Regions from separate parts of the Microbacterium sp. B35-04 genome, predicted to be linked through region 2. Evidence: riboswitches for the same ligand, from Rfam matches in the RefSeq annotation. Region 2 holds a riboswitch; the other holds the start of a gene.

Region 1 (3,401 bases), on a different contig from region 2:
GGCGCGGCGGCCGGCGCACTCACGGCGGCGGGCGTCGCGGTAGCGGTGGGCGCAGCCGCGGGCACCGCCGCAGGCGCACTGCCCGCTCCGCGCGCGAGCACGCGCGCGACCATGAGCTCGAGCTGGAGCCGGGGCGAGGTCGCGCCGGTCATGTCATCGAGCGTGGCGATGACGAGGTCGGCGATGTGCGAGAGACGCGACGTGCCGAACGCGTCGGCCTGACGCTGCATGCGCGCGAGGTCCTCGGCGGACACGCCACGCAGCACCGCGGCAGCGCCCTGACCGGTCGCCGACACGACGATGAGGTCGCGCAGGCGCTCGAGCAGATCGTCGACGAAGCGGCGCGGGTCCTGACCGGTCTGCACGACGCGGTCGACCGCCGCGAACGCCGCCGCGGCGTCGGAGCCGGCGAAGGCGTCGACCACCTCGTCGAGCAGCTCGGCGTGCGTGTAGCCGAGCAGCGCGACGGCGCGCGCATACGTGACCTTCGCGTCCTCGGAGCCGGCGATCAACTGGTCGAGCAGCGACAGCGTGTCTCGCGGGGAGCCGCCGCCGGCGCGCACGACGAGCGGCAGCACGCCCCGCTCGACGTCGACGCCCTCCTGCCCGCACAGCTGCTCGACGTACTCGAGCATGGCCGCCGGCGGCACCAGGCGGAACGGATAGTGGTGGGTACGCGAGCGGATCGTGCCGATGACCTTCTCGGGCTCGGTCGTCGCGAAGATGAACTTGACGTGGTCGGGCGGCTCTTCGACGAGCTTGAGCAGGGCGTTGAAGCCCTGCGGCGTGACCATGTGCGCCTCGTCGAGGATGAAGATCTTGAACCGGTCGCGGGCCGGGGCGAACACGGCCCGCTCGCGCAGGTCGCGGGCGTCGTCGACGCCGTTGTGGCTCGCGGCGTCGATCTCGACGACGTCGAGCGAGCCACCGCCGCCGCGGCCGAGCTCGACGCAGCTGTCGCACTCGCCGCAGGGCGTGTCGGTCGGTCCCTGGGCGCAGTTCAGGCAGCGCGCCAGAATGCGCGCCGACGTGGTCTTTCCGCAGCCTCGAGGGCCCGAGAAGAGGTACGCGTGCCCGACCCGGTCGCTGCGCAGCGCCGTCATGAGCGGTTCGGTGACCTGCGACTGCCCGATCATCTCGCCGAACGACTCGGGTCGGTAACGGCGATAGAGGGCGGTGGTCACTCCCCCAGCCTACGGCGTGGTGCCGACATCGCGGTGGCCGCTCGCGCCGCCTGCTAGATTGCTCGGCAGTGACACGGGGTGCCCGCGCGGCGGGCTGAGAAGACACCCGTCGAACCTGATCTCGATCATGCGAGCGAAGGGATGTCGCGATGAACGCGCGCGCCGAAGACCACCTGTCCACCCTCTCCCCCGCCGCCGGGCTGACGGCGCTGCGCGAGGCCTCGCCCTTGGTGCAATGCATCACCAACGCGGTGGTGACGAACTTCACCGCCAACGCCCTCCTCGCCGTCGGCGCGGCGCCGGCGATGTGCGACATCCCGGGTGAGGCGGGACTGTTCGCAGGCGTCGCCGACGGTGTGCTGGTCAACCTCGGCACCCCGACCGCCGAGCAGCGCGATGCCGCCCGCGAGGCCGTTCGTCACACGTCGCGGTGGGTGCTCGACCCCGTCGCGGTCGGTGTGCTCCCGGTGCGCACGGCTCTCGCGGCCGAATTGCTCGAGCACCGTCCGGCGATCATCCGCGGCAACGCCTCCGAGATCCTTGCGCTGGCCGGTGAGGGCGCCGGTGGTCGCGGCGTCGATGCCACGGACGGCACGGATGCCGCAGCCGGCGCCGCGCGATCGCTCGCGCTGCGGTCCGGCGGCGTGGTCGCCGTGTCGGGCCCGGTAGATCTCGTGACCGACGGCGAGCGTATCGTGCGGATCCACGGCGGCCACGCGCTCCTCACCCGCGTCACCGGCGGCGGCTGCTCGCTCGGCGCGGTGATGGCCGCGCTGCTCGGTGTGTGCGCCCCGCTGGAGGCTGCGGTATCGGCATCCGCCCTCTACGCGGTCGCCTCGGAGCGGGCCGCGGCGCGGTCGGAGGGGCCGGGATCGTTCGCCGTGGCCTTCCTGGATGCGCTCGACGCCGTGGCAGCGGCGCCCGCCGAACTCGATGCGCGCGTCGCGGGCGCGCTCGCGGCTCGATGATCCGCACCGCCGGGCGCCTCGCGGTGCATCTCGTGACCGACGACCGCGTGCCGTTCGACCGGCTGCTCGACGTCGTCGACGCCGCGGTCGGCGCAGGAGTCGACGTCGTTCAGCTGCGCGCCAAGTCCGTCAGCGCGCGCGAACTGCTGCGGCAGGCGGTGCGGATGGCGGATGTCGTCGACCGCCGCTGCCTGCTCCTGATCAACGACCGCGTCGACGTCGCGGTCGCCGCCCGCGATGCGGGAGCACGCGTCGACGGCGTCCACCTCGGCCAGGCCGACCTGCCGCCTGAGACGGCGCGACGCCTGCTCGGCGCGGACGCCGTCATCGGGTGGACGGCGAACTCGCCGGAGCACCGGGCTGCAGCATCCGCTCTGCTCTCCGGCACCGTCGACTACCTCGGAGTCGGCGTGATCCGGCCGACCTCCACCAAACCCGACCACCCGCCGGCGCTCGGCATCGACGGCTTCGCAGCGTTCGCGACGAGCACGAGGGTGCCCTGCGTCGCGATCGGCGGAGTGCGCCTGAGCGACGTCGCACCGCTGCGGGAAGCCGGCGCAGCCGGTGTCGCGGTGGTCTCGGCGATCTGCGGAGCCGACGATCCCGCTGCGGCGTCGCGCGCCCTCCGCAGCGCCGCCGACGCGCTCACGCTCGAGGCCCAGGAGGTGGCGCGGTGAGCGGCGCGCTCGTCGCGCAACCCGCCGTCGAGGAGGCGCCGCATCGCGGGCACGCGATCCCGCGCGTGCTGAGCATCGCCGGCACCGACCCCACGGGCGGCGCGGGCATCCACGCCGACCTCAAGTCCATCGCCGCGCTGGGCGGCTACGGCATGGCGGTGGTGACCGCCCTCGTCGCCCAGAACACACGCGGCGTGCGCGAGGTGCATGTGCCGCCGACGGCGTTCCTCGTCGCGCAGCTCGACGCCGTGTCGGATGACGTCGAGATCGACGCAGTGAAGATCGGGATGCTGCAGTCCGCCGAGATCATCGGCGCCGTGCGGGAGTGGCTCGACCGCGTGCGCCCGCCGATCGTCGTGCTCGACCCGGTCATGGTGGCGACCAGCGGCGACCGGCTGCTCGACCCCGCCGCCGAGGAGGCGCTGCGCGCACTCGCGCGCGAGGTGGATCTCATCACCCCGAACCTCGCGGAGCTGGCCGTGCTCGTCCGCCGCCCACGGGCGACAGCCTGGGTGCAGGCACTCGCCGACGCGCGGGCTCTCGCGAGCGAGACGGGGACGGCAGTGCTGCTC
Region 2 (3,401 bases):
GCTGACGAAGGGAACCGGGCGAGACCCGCACGTACGGCGACGCACTGCTGCGCAAGGGCGTCGTCGGGCATCCGTCCGCCGGCTGACGAGCGGGGCGTCAGCCGTTGAGGCCGAACAGGTCCAGCGGGTGCGTGAGCCGCCACCACGGCGACGGGTCGGTGATGTCGGCGGCGAGCTGCAGGTCGACGGCGGTCTCATCGAGCGGTCCGGTCACGGTGAGCGAGCCGATCACGTCGCCCGCGTCGCGGCTCTCGTCGAGGTCGTAGGCAGGGGTGACCGTGCCGCTGCCGCCGTTCCACAGGATCACCGACGCATCGCCCGAGGTGATGACGTCGACTTCGTCGCCCCACAGGGTCTCGACCTGGCCGGCGACGGTGTTCGCCGTGACCGAGGGCTTCAGCTGCAGCTCCGCCTCGAGCTGTGCGTAGATCGCGCGTGAGGCGGCGAGCCGGGCCTCGTCGTCGGGCTGACCCAGCACCGAGGCGTACAGGCGCACCGTCGTGTCGCCGACCGTGATGTCCTTCGCCGACAGCAGGTTCCAGGCATCCAGCGTTCCCGTCTTGATGCCGACGACGCCCGGATCGGCGAGCAGGCCGTTCGTGTTCTTGACGTTTCCGGCGCCGGGCAGGTCGACGGACTGCTTCGCGACGATCTCGGCGATCACCGGATGCGCGAGGGCCTTCTGCGCGAGCACCACGAGCGCCTCGGCGCTGGCGGTGTTGCGAGGGTCCATGCCCGTCGGCTCGAACACGGTCACGCCGGGCACGCCGTGTGCGGCCAGCCAGGACGATGCCGCCGAGGCGAAGACGGCATCCGAGGGCCAGATGCTCTGCGCCAGGCGGTCGGCGTAGTTGTTGGCGGAGCCGACGAGGATGCCCTCGAGCATCTGGTACTCGGTGAGGGAGCCGTTGACCGGCACGTTGAGGGCCGATTCGCCGTTGCTGAGGTACTGCCAGTAGCGGGAGCGGTCGGCCGACGTGAAGCGGAACTCGGGGCCCTGCTCGCCCAGCGCCAGCGGCATCTCCTCGAGGACGACGAGCGCGGTCACGACCTTGGTGATGCTGGCGATCGCGTCGGGATCGGCGCTGGACGCGAGGGCGCCCGAGATGCCGGCGACACCTTCGGCAGCACTGCCCTCCGCGGGCCACACCGGCGCGGCGGCGGGAGCCGCGATCGGCTGGACCTCCATCGCGATGACGGTGGGGGCGACGGCGTGGAGCGGCCACAGCAGCGTCGTCGCCGCGTAGGCCCCGAACGCCGCGGCGATCGCGAGCGTGGGAACGACGACACCAGCACGCAGCGGCGAGCGTCGAGGGGCGTCGGACAGCAGGTCGGCGTCGACGGTGACGTAGGGGGTGGCGGCAGCCGCCAGATCGCCCGGAGCCGCGGCGCGGCCGACAGTCGTCTCGTCGACCCAGGCGAGCGCCATGCGACCGCCGGCTGTCGCGGCGCCCTCGACCCGGTCATCGGCGGCCTCGGGGAGGGCGGTGTGACCGGTGGGATCCCAGGTCGCGACAGGCACCGTGGGCTCGGGGACGAGCCCCGGGATCACCGATCCCGTCTGCGGCGCGGCCTCGAACATCGGCGCCGCCTGAAACACGGGAGCGGCCGCGACCACCGGCGCCGCCTCGAACACCGGCGCCGCCTCGAACACGGGCACCGTGGGGCTGGTCGCAGCGTGATCGCCCAGCGGCACGGTGGCGATCGTCGACGGGATGGCCGGCACGTCGTCCGGAGCGGTGCTGCTGCCGGGCGGCGTCACGACCGTCTCGCCCGTGGCGACGGTCAGGATGCCGCTTTCCGAAGGGTGGGACCCGGGAGCGATCGGCACGTCGCCGGTCTGCGCCCGGCGCGCGCGGCGCGTGGGTACAGGGGCGTCGTCGAGGGTCATCCACCCAAAATACCCGTCATCGCGGCGGTATACTGACGTCACACAACCACGGGAGTCCGGTGAGCCGGGCTGAGAGGAAGCGACCCACGCTTCGACCGTCGAACCTGATCCGGATCATGCCGGCGCAGGGAGGAGTTCTTATGCACACGTCCACGTCCGCATCCACCCCCGTTGCGGCCACTCCGCAGAGCGCGCGCAGCCTGCGGTGGCGGGTCGTCGACATCGTCGTCGCCGCCGTTCTCGGCGTCGCCATCGGGCTCGTCTTCTGGGCCTGGAACACGGTGGGATACGCGTGGTTCACGGCCATGGACGGCCTCACGCCCGGCCTCGGCGGCCTCGCCGTCGGCATCTGGCTGATCGGCGGCGTGATCGGCGGTCTGGTGATCCGCAAGCCCGGCGCCGCACTGCTCGTCGAGGTGATCGCCGCGATCGTCTCGATGCTCATCGGCAATGTTTGGGGTGTGTCGACCCTGCTGTCGGGCCTCGTCCAGGGCCTCGGTGCCGAGCTGATCTTCGCCGCCTTCCTGTACCGCCGCTTCACGCTCCCCGTCGCCATGCTCGCCGGCGCCGGCGCGGCAGTGGGCGCCTGGGTGTTCGAGCTCTTCTACGGCAGCTCGCCCAACATTCTCAAGACGCTCGAGTTCAACGCGATCTACCTCGTGTCGCTCATCGTGTCGGGCGCTCTGCTCGCCGGTCTCGTCGGCTGGCTCGCGGTGCGGGCGCTCGCGGCCACCGGCGCGCTCAACCGCTTCGCGGCAGGACGCGAAGCGCGCCGCGAGGTCTGACGATGGTCGCGACCGGCCCGGCTCGCATCACCGCGGCGGGCTGGGGGTGGCGCTACGCCGGACGGCGGGCGCCCGCCGTCCGCGACGTCTCGTTCACGATCGAGCCGGGGGAGCGTGTGCTGCTCCTCGGCGCCTCGGGCGCCGGCAAGTCGACGCTGCTCGCCGGCATGGCCGGCCTCCTCGGCGGCGCCGACGAGGGCGACGAGACCGGCTCGCTCCTCGTCGACGGCGAGCGGGCGGAGGCGCACCGCGGCCGCGTCGGGCTGGTGCTGCAGGACCCCGACGCCGGCGTGGTCCTGTCGAAGGTCGGCGACGACGTCGCCTTCGGCTGCGAGAACCTCGGGGTGCCGGCCGCCGACATCCCGGCGCGCGTGGCTGACGCGCTCCAGGCGGTCGGGCTCGACGTGCCTCTTGCCCGGCCGACGAAGTCGCTCTCGGGAGGGCAGAAGCAGCGCCTCGCCCTGGCCGGGGTGCTCGCGATGCGCCCCGGTGTGCTGCTGCTCGACGAGCCGACCGCGAATCTCGATCCCGACGGCGTCCGTGAGGTGCGCGCGAGCATCGAGCACGCGCTCGGCGAGACCGGGGCGACGCTCGTGGTGATCGAGCACCGCACGGCGGTGTGGGCCGACCTGATGGACCGGGTCATCGTCGTCGGCGCCGACGGCGGGCTGCTCGCCGACGGCACGCCGGCCGAGGTCTTCGCCCGTCACGGCGAGGCGCTCGCC

Evidence for each region. A riboswitch is a leader RNA that binds a small molecule or an ion and turns the genes downstream of it on or off. The one in region 2 is predicted to bind thiamine pyrophosphate.
Region 1: it holds a riboswitch for thiamine pyrophosphate, as region 2 does, so the genes downstream of both, thiM (hydroxyethylthiazole kinase) here and B1729_RS19850 (ECF transporter S component) in region 2, are expected to answer to the same signal.

The regions. Positions count from the first base shown of each region.
Region 1 covers NZ_MWLP01000139.1:414-3,814, reverse strand. Annotated here, with positions in the region: gene B1729_RS19925 (DNA polymerase III subunit gamma and tau) at 1-1,184, opposite strand, end outside; TPP riboswitch at 1,249-1,343, shown strand; gene thiM (hydroxyethylthiazole kinase) at 1,334-2,152, shown strand; gene thiE (thiamine phosphate synthase) at 2,149-2,829, shown strand; partial or broken gene thiD (bifunctional hydroxymethylpyrimidine kinase/phosphomethylpyrimidine kinase) at 2,826-3,401, shown strand, end outside.
Region 2 covers NZ_MWLP01000137.1:2,328-5,728, reverse strand. Annotated here, with positions in the region: gene B1729_RS19860 (aldo/keto reductase) at 1-5, shown strand, start outside; gene B1729_RS19855 (D-alanyl-D-alanine carboxypeptidase) at 98-1,891, opposite strand; TPP riboswitch at 1,930-2,041, shown strand; gene B1729_RS19850 (ECF transporter S component) at 2,032-2,676, shown strand; gene B1729_RS19845 (ABC transporter ATP-binding protein) at 2,679-3,401, shown strand, end outside.